4 regions of the Erwinia sp. E_sp_B01_1 genome follow, and region 4 is predicted to be linked to each of the others. Evidence: predicted binding sites of a transcription regulator. Region 4 holds the regulator's gene; each other region holds the start of a gene.

Region 1 (3,958 bases), 660 kb from region 4:
CATTTTACTCAACCCTTCTCCACCGCTTCCCTTGCCTGCACTGTTTCCCAGTACCGATTGAATCTGCTGCAGCCAGTTAGTCATATGTTGATCTCTGTTGCCGGAAAACCACCAGCATAGAGCGGTATGCGTCAAGAAGCGTCAAGCGAGGAAAAGCCTGGAAAACCTTAAATGCCTCATCCTGCACAGCAAATTTGTCCATGTCGCTATACTTGATGTGGAGGTAAGGCTCTGTAAGCACTAAATATTACCTTGCATGAAGACACATTTTTATTGCTTCTGAATTTTTGAACACTTTAAGAAGGGAATACCATGACGCGTTTCAGTGAGAATCCGCTGTTTATCAATACGGTTCTTTTAGGCGGAAGCCCGGAAGGAAAACTCCTGGCGGCTGCAGAAGCGGGCTTTAGCCAGGTTGAACTGTGGCGTCAGGATGTTGAAGCAGCTCAGGGAAATGCCGGCGATGTTGCCAGGTTACTGGAGCAACAGAAACTGGGGTTAACTGACTATCAGGTACTGCTGGATTTTGATGGTGCGCCAGACGATCAGCGTGAGCCTAAGCGGCAGGAAGCACTGAAAATGCTGGATACCGCAGTAAGCCTGGGGGCCACAACGCTGCTGACCCCGGCGTCTACCCACTCAGCCTGTATTGCGGAGCGTGAAGAGGAAGATATTCGCTGGCTTGCCAGGGAAGCGGGCCAGCGCGGACTGCGGGTGGCTTTTGAGGCGATGGCCTGGAGCACGCATATCAACAACACGGCGGCTGCGTGGAAGCTGGTACAGAAAGTGGATGAACCGAACCTCGGCCTGGTGGTGGATGCCTTCCATATCTTTGCAAGGAACCGCACCCTGGCTGACCTGGCGGGCATACCGATGGAGAAGATCTTTCTGGTACAGCTCTCTGACCTGGCTACCCTCCCCGCCCGGGAGGATCTGGTAGACACGGCACGCCACCAGCGGCTGCTGCCGGGCCAGGGAAGTTTCCCGCTTTATACCCTGCTTAACTACCTGCATGCTCAGGGCTATAGCGGCCCCCTGGGGCTGGAGGTGTTTAATGACGGTTACCACCAGCAGCCCCCGGCAGAGGTCGCAAAAGAGGCGATGCATGCCCTTAAACGAGTCTGCGCTGCGACACTGTAAATCAGGCCGCTTTGCTGGCACGGGCGGCGGATTTGGTTTTCGCCGCTTTGCCACTCTGGGCTGCCGAGGCTTCAGCCTCTTCGTCATCACCTTCTGGGGCAGTTTCGTCAGCGCTCAGGGCTTCAGAATTTCCCTCTGCAGCAGATGACGCTTCTTTCCCCGTGGCCGGGTCGCTGGCTTCAGGCATTTTGCTGGTACGCAGAATGTGCTGAAGAGCCTCTTTATTCCCGGCAAGGAACATTCCCAGTGCTTCACGCTGATCTTCTTCCATGATCAGCGACGAGTCACTCAGCCAGTCTGTAAAGACTTCTGCCATGTCGAGCATTTTATCGTACGCGTCGGCTTCTTTCTTACTGGCGAATGTCATCTTTTCCTCACCTTTTCTGACGACAACATATTTGATTTCAACAGCCATAGTTCTCACCTCGTTTAACTGTATTTTTATACAGTATATCAGCCCGCCATTTTTTGCTCAAGCCTGGAAAGCTGATGTACGCGCAATCGTTTTCGTTTATACTGCGCGCGTTTTTTTCATCCAATCAGGTAGAGACTATGACCACTCTTGGAACCGCGCTGCGCCCTGCCGCAACCCGTGTAATGCTGTTAGGTTCAGGTGAACTGGGCAAAGAAGTGGCGCTGGAATGTCAGCGTCTTGGCGTCGAGGTAATTGCAGTCGATCGCTATGCCGATGCCCCGGCTATGCATGTGGCACACCGCAGCCATGTCATCAATATGCTGGATGGCGAAGCGCTGAAAGCGCTTGTCGCGCTGGAACGTCCGGATTATATCGTGCCGGAAATTGAAGCTATTGCCACCGACATGCTGATTGAGCTGGAAAAACAGGGTCAACACGTAGTGCCTACAGCCCGCGCAGCCCGCCTGACCATGAACCGCGAGGGTATCCGTCGTCTGGCGGCAGAGGAGCTGGCATTACCGACATCCAGCTATCAGTTTGCCGACAGCATAGATGCTTTTAAAAAAGCCGCTGATGAAATTGGCTTCCCGTGCATCGTTAAGCCGGTAATGAGTTCTTCCGGTAAAGGTCAGAGCTTTATCCGTGAAGCCTCACAGCTTGACTCCGCCTGGGCATATGCGCAACAAGGTGGACGTGCCGGTGCCGGACGCGTGATCGTTGAAGGCGTGGTGAAGTTTGACTTTGAAATTACCCTGCTGACCATCAGCGCCGTGGACGGCATCCACTTCTGCGCGCCAATTGGTCACCGTCAGGAAGACGGTGACTATCGCGAATCCTGGCAGCCGCAGCAGATGAGTGCTCTGGCGCTGGAACGCGCTGAGCAGATTGCTGAGCAGGTCGTGAAGGCACTGGGTGGACATGGCCTGTTTGGCGTGGAACTGTTCGTCTGTGGCGATGAGGTCGTCTTCAGCGAAGTCTCTCCTCGCCCACACGACACCGGTATGGTAACTCTGATTTCTCAGGATCTCTCTGAATTCGCCCTGCATGTTCGCGCCTTCCTCGGCCTGCCTGTTGGCGGCATTCGCCAGTATGGCGCTGCTGCTTCCGCGGTCATTTTGCCAGAGCTGGACAGCGATAATGTGCAATTCGCGAATCTGGGTGATGTGCTGGGAGCAGGCTTGCAGGTTCGTTTATTTGGTAAACCAGAAATCCGCGGCAAGCGCCGTCTGGGTGTGGCGCTGGCCACTGGCGACAACATTGATCTGGCGATTGAGCGCGCCATCAAGTGCGCAGCTGGCGTAAAAGTCAGCGGGTAATAGCCTTTAGCCCCTGATGCCCCGACGACTAAGGCAAGGGGCCCAGGCAGGTTCATAAAGCGTCATGCGCCAGGGACGGCGAAACTGTTACGGATAACGCTAATTGCGTCTGCCCAGGTTACCCTTATCGGCACCCGGGCATCAGGCTTTTAGCTGCGGAATCAGGCGATCACAGAAACCTGAACCAAACTATTTAGCGGGCGCCAGCTACCGCTTCGCGCGCCAGTTGAGTAATACGGTCGTAATCCCCCGCTTCCAGCGCATCCGCTGGCACCAGCCAGGAACCCCCGATACATAACACGCTTTTCAGCGCCAGATAATCACGGTAGTTGGCCGGAGAGATGCCGCCAGTCGGGCAGAAACGCACCTGAGGGAAGGGTCCGCCAATCGCCTGCAGCGCTTTTACCCCGCCATTCGCTTCAGCCGGGAAAAATTTAAACTCACGCAGGCCATAATCAAGCCCCGTCATCAGTTCAGAAACCGTGCTGATACCCGGGATCAACGGGACCTGCCCCTCAACAGCGGCTTTTAGCAGGCTTTCCGTCACGCCGGGGCTGATAACAAACTGCGCGCCTGCATCGGTCACTTCTTTTAATTGCCGGACATTGAGCACCGTGCCCGCGCCGACAATGGCTTCCGGCACCTCTTTAATCATCGCTTTCAGGGCATCCATGGCACAGGGAGTACGCAGGGTGACTTCCAGCACCTTCACTCCCCCCGCCACCAGGGCTTTCGCCATAGGGACGGCATGTTCAAGTTTGTTAACCACAATCACCGGTACCACAGGGCCGGTAGTCAGAATGTGTTCTGCGCTGGTCTTCCAGTTAGTCATTGTTTCTGCTTCTCCAAAGCGACGCGCGCGGCGTCAGGACAGGGTTACCTGAACTACCATACAGCATCAGCTTCCGCGCCGTCTATCAGCACAATTCATTTTTTAAAACTACGGTTCATTTTTCGGGGCTTCACCCTTAGCAGGGGAATGAGAGGCAATTCTGTGTGCGATGAAAAGTGGCAGTGAGGGGAAATAACTGACGGGCAGAACGCTGAGAGATAAAAAAACCCTGCAGAGAGCGCAGGGTTTATTCAC
Region 2 (3,958 bases), 1.9 Mb from region 4:
AGGCCCTCAGACTGCTGACGAATCCCGAAGCGATGGGAGCCTGTGCCTTGAACAAAGCATCACGGGCCAAGGACGGCCCGTGCTGAGCTGGCAGGGATGGCGTTTTTTGCGTCTTTGTGAGAGGCATATGCTCCCTGAGCCTGCATTTTATCGATGCCCTGAGGGCCTCCATCCGGAGGCCTTTTTTATGCGAGGTCGGTCTGACGCAGCACGCGATGGCCGTGGGCAATCAGCGCGTCGGTGACTTTACGCATCAGGCGGCTCTCTGGCGCAAAGCGGTGCCAGTAAAGCATCCGGCGCTGGAACAGGCCTGGGGTCAGATCGATCAGCTCGCCTTCTGCCAGCTCACGCTCGATTTGCAGATGGGGGATCATACAGCAGGTGGTTCCCTGCCTTGCCAGCTGCACAAAGGCTTCTGACGAGTTAACGATATGGCAGGGCACGCTACCGGGCGACAGGTCAAAATTCTGCTGTAAAAACGCCTGATGCATATCATCCAGATGATCAAAGGCGACCGCCGGAGCTTTCAGCAACGCTGAGCGGGTAACGCCATTCGGGAAATAGCGGGCAGCAAACTCTTTCGAACCCACAAACAGATAGTCCAGCGCGCCGAGTTGATCGACCAGGCAGCTTGGCAGAGGCTGCGGCTGAATACTCACCGCCCCCACCACTTCACCACGGCGCAGGCGCTCCTGCGTGCGGCTCTCATCTTCCACCTGCAGGTTCAGCCGTACCGGCGAATCGGTTAACACGGTTTTTAACGCGGGCAGCAGCCAGGTTGCCAGACTGTCGGCGTTGACCGCCAGCGAAAGCAGCAGGGGCGTGGTGCCACTGTTTTCATCGCCCAGCCACTCCTCTTCCAGCAGCTCAACCTGGTGCAGCAATGCCAACAGCTTCTGGCCCTGCTCGGTGGGGCGGGGCGGCACGGTACGCACCAGCAAAGGCTGGCCGAACATGTTTTCCAGCTGTTTGATTCGCTGAGAAACGGCTGACTGGGTAATACAAAGCTTTTGTGCGGCGCGTTCAAAACCGCGCTCGCGAATGACTGCATCCAGCGCCTGAAGCGTGCGATAATCCGGGCGTTTCATTGTGGGTGATAACTCTCTTTCAGGTGTGGAAACTGCACTATGCCATATTTTTGTCATTTTGCCCTGGGCAATGGCGAGATTCTCCGCTAACAGCTTTGTGGGCCCGCTTCCAAACTGGTAACAAATCCGCCGCGAAGGCGGGGATTTCTGTGCGGGTTGTTTTATACTGGCGCCACACTGTAGCTGTACGGAATCTAAACTTATCATGACACAGGATGAACTGAAAAAGGCCGTAGGCTGGGCCGCACTGGAATACGTCACCCCCGGCACGATTGTCGGTGTGGGAACAGGATCTACTGCGGCACATTTTATCGATGCGCTAGGCTCGATTAAGCATCAGATTGAGGGCACCGTCTCAAGTTCGGAAGCCTCAACCCTGAAGCTGAAAAGCCTGGGTATTCCGGTCTTCGATCTGAATGAGGTCGATTCTCTTTCGGTCTATGTTGATGGCGCTGATGAAATCAACGGCATGATGCAGATGATCAAAGGCGGTGGCGCGGCGCTGACGCGGGAGAAAATCATCGCTGCTGTAGCTGATAAGTTTGTCTGTATTGCGGATGAGTCCAAACAGGTTGACCTGCTGGGCCGCTTCCCGCTGCCGGTAGAAGTTATTCCGATGGCGCGCAGTTTTGTGGCGCGGGAGTTAGTGAAGCTCGGAGGCCTGCCAGAATACCGCCAACACGTCCTGACCGATAACGGCAACATCATTCTCGACGTGCATAATCTCAAAATTCTGGACGCTGTGGCCCTGGAAATGGCCATAAATGCGCTGCCTGGCGTGGTGACCGTCGGCTTGTTTGCAACCCGTGGCGCGGACGTCGCGCTGATTGGCACCGCCAGTGGCGTAAAGACCATAGAAAAATGATCTGACCAGCGTTATTACGACATTGGCTTATTTATTATAAAAAAACATCTTTTCTTCACAGGGCGAAATTTGGTGACTTATATCACATAAGTTTCGCCCTCAGGCTAATCCTGCTGATCCTGGCCCGCACGCCGTGATTATCTGCCAATTTGTGCTGTCCCATGCCTTTGCCGTGCTACCCCTCAGGCAATCGTTTGTATTGCCGCAGGCTTAAATTTTGATATTTTGGCATAAGGCTATTCTATAAGTTACATCCGAAGTCAGCGAAAATAAGGTCGGGAAATGGCAAAAGTATCACTGGAGAAAGACAAGATTAAGTTCTTGCTGGTGGAAGGCGTCCACCAGAGCGCGGTAGATAATCTGCGCGCATCAGGCTACACCAACATCGAATTCCATAAAGGCGCGCTGGACAGCGAAGCCCTGAAAGAGTCCATCCGCGATGCGCACTTTATCGGGCTTCGTTCGCGCACCCAACTGACCGAAGACATTTTTGCCGCGGCAGAGAAACTGGTAGCGGTGGGCTGTTTCTGTATCGGTACCAACCAGGTTGACCTCAATGCCGCCGCAACACGCGGTATCCCAGTCTTTAACGCACCTTTCTCCAATACCCGCTCCGTAGCTGAACTGGTTATTGGCGAGCTGCTGTTGATGCTGCGCGGCGTCCCTGCGGCTAACGCCAAAGCGCACCGTGGCATCTGGAACAAGCTGGCGGTGGGATCTTATGAAGCCCGTGGTAAGAAGCTGGGCATCATTGGTTATGGCCACATTGGTATGCAGCTTGGCGTGCTGGCTGAAAGCCTGGGCATGCACGTGTTCTTCTACGATATTGAGAGCAAGCTGCCGCTGGGCAATGCTACTCAGGTTCGCTATCTCTCTGACCTGCTGAACATGAGTGATGTGGTCAGCCTGCACGTACCGGAAACCCTTTCTACCCAGAACATGATGGGTGCGGAAGAGCTGGCGATGATGAAGCCTGGCGCGCTGCTGATTAACGCCTCACGCGGGACAGTGGTCGATATCCCGGCGCTGTGCAAAGTGCTGGCTGATAAGCATCTCTCTGGCGCCGCGATCGACGTTTTCCCTGAAGAACCTGCCACTAACAGCGATCCGTTCAATTCTCCTCTCTGTGAGTTTGATAACGTGATCCTGACGCCGCACATCGGTGGCTCCACGCAGGAAGCTCAGGAGAACATCGGCATTGAAGTTGCTGGCAAGCTGGCGAAATATTCCGATAACGGCTCGACGCTTTCTGCGGTGAACTTCCCGGAAGTTTCTCTGCCGATGCATGGCCAGCAGAGCCGTCTGCTGCATATCCATGAAAACCGTCCGGGCGTGCTGACCGCAATCAACAACATCTTTGCGGGCCAGGGCATCAACATTGCCGCTCAGTACCTGCAAACTACTCCGCAGATGGGGTATGTGGTAATTGATATCGATGCGCCGCAGGATGTGGCGAACACCGCGCTGCAGCTGATGAAGGCCATCCCGGGTACCATCCGCGCCCGTCTGCTTTACTGATTGTCCGGGCGGGGTAACCTGCCTGTAGATGAAAAAATAAGGGAGCGGGCAGGGTAACCAGCCTTCTCATCAACAAAAACGCCCCGACAAATTTCTCTGTCGGGGCGTTTTTTTGTCTACCACTGCCAGATCTTCGAGGGGGTAATCATCGCCGGTAGCGGCACATCCCAGTCGGCCACCGGCAGGTTATCCACTTCCTGACAATCATGCGCCAGGCCCACCGGCAAAAAATTGTGCTGTTGCCAGTTCTGAAGCGTTCTGTCGTAAAATCCCCCGCCCATGCCCAGCCGCTGCCCCTGCCGGTCGAAAGCCACCAGAGGTACCATCACCACATCCAGTTCGCTCAGCGTAGCCAGGTTGCGGATATCCAGCGGCGGCTCGGGGATCCGCAGCTTATTCGGCGTTAACGTAGTGGTGGCATCGTAACGGAAGAACAGCAGTTGTCCCGGCGAAAAAGGGTGCAGAACCGGCAGATAGACCTGCTGTT
Region 3 (3,958 bases), 1.9 Mb from region 4:
TGCTCGCCGAGCGCACGTTAGGCTGGGTTGAGCGTTAAGGAGAAAGCAGTGATGCAAACCTATGATGTTATCGTCGCGGGCGGCGGTATGGTTGGACTGGCCGTCGCCTGTGGGCTTCAGGGCAGCGGCATGAAAATAGCCGTGCTGGAGCGTGAACCAGCGCAGGACTTTTCTGTCAGTGAAGCGCCCGCCCTGCGCGTATCCGCGATCAATGCCGCCAGTGAACGTCTGCTCCAGCATCTTGATGTCTGGACCGCCATCCTGGCCGCTCGCGCCAGCGCTTATCACGGTATGGAAGTCTGGGATCGTGACAGTTTTGGTCATATCGCTTTTGATGATGGTCAGCAGGGGCTGGCCCATCTTGGGCACATTATCGAAAACGCGGTCATTCACCAGGCTTTGTGGAAAAAAGCCAGTGAGCTCAGCGATATCACGCTGATTGCGCCAGCTGAACTTCAGCAGGTGGCGTTTGGTGATAACGAAGCTTTTGTCACCCTGAATGATGGCACCATGATGAGCGCTCGTCTGTTGGTTGCAGCGGATGGCGCTAACTCCTGGCTGCGCAATAAAGCCGATATTCCGCTGGCATTCTGGGATTACGATCACCATGCGCTGGTTGCCAATATCCGCACTAAAAAGCCTCACGATGCTGTGGCCCGTCAGGTTTTCCACGGTGACGGCATTCTGGCATTCCTGCCGTTGAGCGATCCTCATCTCAGCTCCATCGTCTGGTCACTGCCACCGCAGGAAGCCACCAGATTGCAGTCGATGCCAGCCGATATATTCAATCAGCAGCTTTCAGTGGCTTTCGATCTTCGTCTGGGGCTGTGTGCGGTAGAAAGCGAGCGCAAAACGTTTCCTTTGATGGGGCGCTATGCGCGTAACTTTGCCGCGCACCGTCTGGCGCTGGTGGGTGATGCTGCTCATACCATTCATCCGCTGGCGGGGCAGGGCGTGAACCTGGGCTTTATGGATGCGGCAGAGCTGATTGGCGAAGTGAAACGCCTGCACCGACAGGGCAAAGACATTGGTCAGCATCTTTACCTCCGACGCTATGAGCGCAGCCGCAAGCACAGTGCGGCAATGATGCTGGCAGGAATGCAGGGCTTCCGTGAGCTGTTTAACGGCAGTCATCCGGCCAAAAAACTGCTGCGGGATATTGGCCTGAGCCTGGCTGATTCCCTTCCCGGAGTGAAACCTCGTTTGCTGAAGCAGGCAATGGGGCTGAACGATCTACCGGAGTGGCTGAAATAGCCCGTTCTCAGGGCGACCCCAGTGTTCGCCCTGAGCTTCAGGGTTCGTCAGCAATCTGAGGGCGACCTCAGTGTTCGCCCTGAGCTTCAGGGTTCGTCAGCAATCTGAGGGCGAACCCGGTATTCTTCCTGTCTCTGGCAGGCGGCATCAGTTCTTTTTTCGCCTTCAGGTCTAAAGCCCAGCCTCAATTCAAACTCCCCGTCAAACTCCCCGTTCGCCCTCTTCCCGGCGTTGCCCCATTTTGGATCATCGTTTGAAAAATTCTAATTTTACCGCGCTGTTCGCATTACTTTTAATAATGCATAATTTATTTCCCTGCAGGCATTATTTATCCCTTACTGCTTAATTCACTATTTTTAATCTGAATTTTTCCCTGTCGGCTGCCGAATCTGTGCGGTTTGACGCAGATTTCTGGTGAAAAATTCTGGAAACTTACTTGTGGATCCGCTCTGCACCGAAATGATTCGACCCCGTTTAACTTATGGTTAATCACCGCGTTCGGTGGTAAGTTCAGAGCCAGGTTATCGTTTGCGTCCCGGGAGGAAGCAGGCGCCTGACAACTTTATCAGTACAGGAATGATATGACTCAGCAGACCCCCTTGTTCGAACAGCATCAGGCTTGCGGCGCGCGTATGGTGGATTTCCATGGCTGGATGATGCCGCTGCATTATGGCTCCCAGATGGATGAGCATCATGCAGTCCGTACTGACGCCGGCATGTTTGACGTGTCGCACATGACCATTGTCGACCTGCGTGGTACCCGCACCCGTGAATTCCTGCGCTATCTGCTTGCCAATGATGTCGCCAAACTGACCCAGCCCGGCAAAGCACTTTATACCGGCATGCTTAATGCTTCTGCTGGCGTAATTGACGATCTGATTGTTTACTTTATGACCGAGGACTTTTTCCGGCTGGTGGTTAACTCCGCAACCCGCGAAAAAGATCTGGCCTGGATAGGCGAACATATTACCTCCTATGGCATTGAGCTGACGGTGCGTGATGACCTGTCACTGATTGCCGTGCAGGGGCCGCAAGCTCAGGCTAAAGCGCAGACGCTGTTCGATGATGCGCAGCGTGAAGCCGTCGCCGGAATGAAGCCGTTCTTTGGCGTCCAGTCAGGTGATTATTTTATCGCTACCACCGGTTACACCGGCGAAGCAGGCTACGAGATTGCGCTGCCAAACGAGCAGGCTGCTGAATTCTGGCAGAAGCTGCTGACCGTAGGCGTTAAACCTGCCGGACTGGGCGCGCGCGATACGCTGCGTCTGGAAGCCGGCATGAATCTTTATGGCCAGGAGATGGATGAAGGTGTCTCTCCGCTGGCGGCCAATATGGGCTGGACGGTGGCCTGGCAGCCAGAAGATCGCAATTTTATCGGGCGTGAAGCGCTGGAATCCCAGCGTGCAAAAGGCACCGACCAGCTGGTTGGCCTGATCATGACCGAAAAGGGCGTGCTGCGTAATGAGTTACCGGTACGCTTTACTGACAGCGAAGGCAATCTGCGTGAAGGCGTGATCACCAGCGGATCTTTCTCGCCCACTTTGGGGTACAGCATTGCCCTGGCACGCGTTCCTGCTGGCATTGGTGAGCAGGCTATCGTGCAGATCCGCAACCGGGAAATGCCGGTTAAAGTCACCAAACCGATTTTTGTGCGCGCCGGTAAACCGGTCGCCTGATAACAATAACTTCTCAGGAGAGCATGGCTATGAGCAATGTGCCAAATGAACTGAAATACCGTGACAGCCACGAATGGGTGCGTAAAGAAGCCGACGGAATCTACACCGTAGGCATCACCGAACACGCGCAGGAACTGCTGGGCGATATGGTGTTTGTCGATCTGCCGGATGTGGGTAACACCTACAGCCAGGGCGATGACTGCGCCGTAGCCGAATCGGTGAAAGCGGCCTCCGACATCTATGCGCCAGTCAGCGGTGAAATCGTTGAAGTGAACAGCGCGCTGGACGGCGAACCAGAACTGGTTAACAGCGCCCCTTATGCGGAAGGCTGGCTGTTTAAAATCAAAGCCAGCAACGAATCTGAACTGGATTCTCTGCTGGATGCGGATGCGTACAAAGACAGTATTGACGAATAAATCATAACTTAACGGGAGGTCTATCCCTCCCGTCATGCCTACTCTGCCCGATTCAGGATTTACCGCTAATGACTCAGACTCTCAGCCAGCTTGAACATACCGGCGCGTTTATTGAACGCCATATTGGCCCATCGCAGGAGCAGCAAGCTGCGATGCTTGAGGCCACCGGTGCCAGCTCACTTCATGACCTGATCGCCTCGATCGTGCCGGCAGACATTCAGCTGCCCAGCCCGCCAGCGGTCGGCGATGCCCTGACTGAACACCAGGCCCTTGCCGAGCTGAAGGCGATCGCCAGTCAGAATCTGCGTTATAAATCCTGTATCGGCATGGGCTACACCCCGGTTCTGACGCCGCCGGTTATCCTGCGCAATATGCTGGAAAATCCGGGCTGGTACACCGCTTATACCCCTTATCAGCCGGAAGTCTCTCAGGGGCGTCTTGAAGCGCTGCTGAACTTCCAGCAGGTGACGCTGGATCTCACCGGGCTGGATATTGCCTCCGCTTCGCTGCTGGATGAGGCCACCGCCGCCGCTGAAGCGATGGCAATGGCTAAGCGCGTCAGCAAGCTGAAAAACGCCAACCGTTTCTTTGTGGCTGAAGATGTTCATCCGC
Region 4 (3,958 bases):
AATAAAAGGGGACCCCGTCAACCAGGCGAAAAAGCTGGCCGAACAGGCGGAGTAAATCAAAACGTTGCCGGTGAAAGCCGGGGATTTCAGCAGACTGAAAAAACCGGTTGCTGAAACCGGTGCAGCAGGGTTTTTCTTCCCGGAGGAGGCTATGAAGAGCGTGGAAATCAGCAATACCACCGCCACCAGCATCAGCGTAAGAAAAATGACCCGCCAGCTAAAGTGATTCAACAACCACGCGCCAAGCAGCGGCGCAAGAGCAGGAGAGAGCGCTACCAGCGGCATAATAGAGGCAAAGACACGGTTAGCCTGCGTCGCAGGATAGCGATCCACTACCAGCGCCTGCCAGGTTACAGCCGCCGCACAAATCCCCACTGCCTGGATGAAACGCAGCGCCAGCAATAGGGTTGCAGATTCCACCCACCACATAGCAGCACAACTCACCGCAAACAGGCTCAGCCCCATCAGTAAAACCGGCTTGCGACCGATGCGATCTGACAGCGGCCCCCAGAACAACTGGGCACTGGCGAAGCCCGCGAGAAACAGGCTGAGGCTGGCGCTGATTGCGCCTGCGTCTGTTTGCAGGTCCTGCTGCATGGCGCCGAAAGCGGGCAGGTACATATCGGTGGCGAGAAAACCGGCAATGCTTAGCAGCGCGAGGTAGACAATGAATCCTTTAGCGGGCATGAGTAGCTCTTTTATTCAGATGAATGAAACGCCGCAGAGTGTAATCGCGTGCCCTTTATGTTGTGAAACGGTAATATTTGCAGGTTGCGTTCAAAAATATTGCAGGCAGATTATGTGGTCAGAACATTCTCTTGAAGTGGTTGATGCAGTGGCGCGTAGCGGCAGTTTCACCGCAGCAGCAGCTGAGCTGCATCGCGTGCCTTCAGCCATCAGTTATACCGTCCGGCAACTGGAAGAGTGGCTGGCCGTTCCGCTGTTTGAGCGCCGTCACCGGGATGTGGTATTAACCGCAGCCGGCGCGGTGTTCATCCAGGAGGGGCGAAGTGTTATCAAAAAAATGCTCGCCACCCGCCGTCAGTGTCAGCAGGTCGCCAACGGCTGGCGGGGGCAGATAAATATCGCCGTGGATCGCATAGTTAAGCCCCGGCGCACACGGCAGTTAGTGGTCGATTTTTACCGCCATTTTCCGGACATGGAGCTGCATCTTTCTGCGGAGGTGTTTAATGGTGTCTGGGATGCGCTGGCAGATGGCCGTGTGGATGTCGCTATTGGTGCCACTCAGGCTATTCCGGTGGGTGGACGTTTTGCCTTTCGCAATATGGGCGCGTTGAACTGGCGTTGCGTGGTGGGGGCCGGGCACCCGCTGGCTGCATTAACGGGTGAGGTCAGTGAGGAAGCTATCCGGGAATGGCCCTCGCTGGTGATTGAGGACACCTCCCGTGCCTTACCTAAAAGAACCACCTGGACGCTGGATAATCAGCGTCGTCTGGTGGTGCCGGAATGGGAAAGCGGCTTCGACTGCCTGCTGGCCGGGCTTTGCGTGGGGATGGTCCCGGGTCATTTCGCACGCCCCCTGTTACAAAGCGGCGCGCTGCATGAGTTAACGCTTGAGACGGCGTTTCCCGACAGTCCCTGTTGCGTAAGCTGGTCTGAACAACAGGCCTCGCCCGCATTGAGCTGGCTGCTGGACTACCTGGGTGAAAGCGACACCTTAAACAGTGAATGGCTGCGCGAGGATAATTCAGCAGGCGACAGCGTCGGTTAGCGTCGATAGTCCAGGAAGGGGCCATCTGCTACTGAACGGCGTTCAATCAATGATGGATGAACCTCTATGGTCTGCGGATCTTCGCGCTTGCTGGTGATACGGTCCAGCAACATATCAAAAGCCGTTTCGCCCAGGCGTTCTTTAGGCTGATGGACGGTGGTCAATGCCGGTGTGAAATAGCGGGCGTTGCGCACATTGTCATAACCGATCACGGAAATGTCCTGGGGCACGCGTAAGCCCAGCTCATCTGCAGCACAAATCGCGCCCATTGCCATGACGTCGCCACCACAAAATACTGCCGTGGGGCGCTGCTTCTGCGATAAAATTTTCTGCATGGCCTGATAACCGGACTCAGGTTCAAAATCTCCCTGAACCAGCCACTCCGGGCGCAAAGTTATGCCTGCTTCTGACAAAGCCTTCAGAAAACCAGCATGGCGACCCCCGCCCGTATTGCGTTCCAACTGGCCAGGGATCACGCCAATATCACGGTGCCCGCGGTCAATCAGGTAACGCCCGGCCAGATAGCCACCCTGAAAAGCGTTATCCAGAACGGTATCGGTGAAGTCGCCACGGGATTCACCCCAGTCCATGACGACCATCGGTATATTGCGATGCTCTTCCAGCATCCTGATCAGAGGTTCAGGATATTCGGAACACATCACCAGCAGGCCATCCACACGCTTCTGCGCCATCATGGAGAGATAGGCCTGCTGCTTTTGCAGTTCGTTATGCGCATTGCCCAGGATCAACGTATAGCCTTTGGCAAAACAACGATTCTCTATGGCTTCAATAATTTCAGCAAAATAGGGCGCTTCGCTGGACGTTGCCAGCAGCCCGATAGTTTTAGTGTGATTCACTTTGAGACTGCGGGCCACGGCGCTGGGTGAATAGTGAAGCGCCTTGATTGCGGCCCATACTGCTTCACGTGTCTCTTCTGCGACGAAACGCGTCTTGTTAATAACATGCGATACGGTGGTGGTAGACACGCCTGCCTGTCTGGCCACATCTTTTATCGTTGCCATGAAATAGCTACTCCTGCGCTTATCTTAACTTGATGATAAGTCTGTTGTTAATCGTTTGCCTGGTAAGGATGAAAATCTGACGTCATACGACGTTTTTTTGATGCTTACGGAGACGTCAGAAAGGAAAGGGGATTGCCTGCCGACCGCGGAACGCCACAAGGCGCGGGCCGTTGCGCAACAAAAAAAGGATTCTAACAAGGCTGAGCAGAGAAAACGAGATTTTTACTGACAAGTATGGGAAAATCAATGACACCATTAATTGTAGGGTTATTCAGGAGCACATATGGACACCGATCTGAAGTTATCGTTAATGACCACGCTGGGAGCACTGCTGGTCATTATTGCTTTCAGCTTTACCGCCGTTATGCATTAAACCTTCAGGGGCCGATTGCCCGGCCCTTGTTTTCAGCGCTTAACGAATCGTTTTTGGCGTCATCACCCGGCGGGCACCAATGTAGTGACGCTGCCAGTAATCTTCGCCCAGCGCGCTGACCTGAATATCTTTGCCCGTACGCGGAGACTGGATAAACTTCCCACCGCCCAGATAGACACCAACATGATCTGCCGTGCCCCGGCCATTGATGCGGAAGAAGACCAGATCGCCTTTTTCCAGTTCATCCCGTTTGATGTTAGCGGCATCACGCAGGTGATACATCTCGTTCGCCGTTCGCGGGATTTTAAACTTCACTAAATCTTTATAGGCATACCAGACCAGCCCACTGCAATCAAAACCGGTTTTAGGTGAAGTCCCACCCCACTGATAAGGTTTACCCAACTGGCCCATCAGCTTGGTCATCGCCGTTTCGCGTGCTTTCTGGTAGCGGGCACGGTGAGCTTTGCTCAATTTAAGCGGGGCAGAAAGCGAGCCTGCGGTCAGCTCTTCAGATTTTTTAATTATTTTGCCACGACGCCCGTAGCGTTTTTTCTCATCGTGCAGCGCAGTTTTCTTTTTATATTTGCCGGCGGTGAGGGTAGTTGTCTGCTGAGGGGCTTTCTTTTTAAGCCGGGGCTTATTAGCGGTAACGTCGCGGGGTTTCTTGCTGGTGGACTCTTTAACTTTTTTGGTAGCGCTGGTTTTTACCGTCCGGCGTTTACGTCGCTCATCTTCGCGGGCAGGGGTGGCGGCATCTGCTTTATGGTGATTTGCATTAACAGGCGCATGTGGCGATGCGTGCGCCATGTTAAAAAACAGCTGGGCAAAGGC

What was found. Region 4 encodes PurR, which represses purine synthesis genes. Its sites were predicted from a motif close to CANGCAAACGTTTGCNTG; they were not measured.
Region 1: purT (formate-dependent phosphoribosylglycinamide formyltransferase) is a predicted target of PurR. The motif match lies at 1,635-1,652, and genes of this name have one in related genera.
Region 2: serA (phosphoglycerate dehydrogenase) is a predicted target of PurR. The motif match lies at 2,137-2,154, and genes of this name have one in related genera.
Region 3: gcvT (glycine cleavage system aminomethyltransferase GcvT) is a predicted target of PurR. The motif match lies at 1,772-1,789, and genes of this name have one in related genera.

What each region holds. Positions count from the first base shown of each region.
Region 1 is NZ_CP142208.1:2,709,308-2,713,265, forward strand. It holds gene VRC33_RS12840 (DUF533 domain-containing protein) at 1-84, opposite strand, end outside; gene VRC33_RS12845 (sugar phosphate isomerase/epimerase family protein) at 313-1,140, shown strand; gene VRC33_RS12850 (YebG family protein) at 1,142-1,555, opposite strand; gene purT (formate-dependent phosphoribosylglycinamide formyltransferase) at 1,693-2,871, shown strand; gene VRC33_RS12860 (bifunctional 4-hydroxy-2-oxoglutarate aldolase/2-dehydro-3-deoxy-phosphogluconate aldolase) at 3,065-3,703, opposite strand.
Region 2 is NZ_CP142208.1:3,955,945-3,959,902, reverse strand. It holds gene VRC33_RS18450 (LysR family transcriptional regulator ArgP) at 186-1,088, opposite strand; gene rpiA (ribose-5-phosphate isomerase RpiA) at 1,294-1,953, shown strand; gene serA (phosphoglycerate dehydrogenase) at 2,236-3,471, shown strand; gene VRC33_RS18435 (5-formyltetrahydrofolate cyclo-ligase) at 3,588-3,958, opposite strand, start outside.
Region 3 is NZ_CP142208.1:3,947,901-3,951,858, reverse strand. It holds gene ubiH (2-octaprenyl-6-methoxyphenyl hydroxylase) at 1-38, shown strand, start outside; gene ubiI (FAD-dependent 2-octaprenylphenol hydroxylase) at 52-1,254, shown strand; gene gcvT (glycine cleavage system aminomethyltransferase GcvT) at 1,836-2,930, shown strand; gene gcvH (glycine cleavage system protein GcvH) at 2,960-3,346, shown strand; gene gcvP (aminomethyl-transferring glycine dehydrogenase) at 3,415-3,958, shown strand, end outside.
Region 4 is NZ_CP142208.1:2,048,050-2,052,007, forward strand. It holds gene punC (purine nucleoside transporter PunC) at 1-687, opposite strand, end outside; gene punR (DNA-binding transcriptional activator PunR) at 800-1,732, shown strand; gene purR (HTH-type transcriptional repressor PurR) at 1,729-2,754, opposite strand; gene VRC33_RS09890 (YnhF family membrane protein) at 3,038-3,127, shown strand; gene VRC33_RS09895 (C40 family peptidase) at 3,167-3,958, opposite strand, start outside.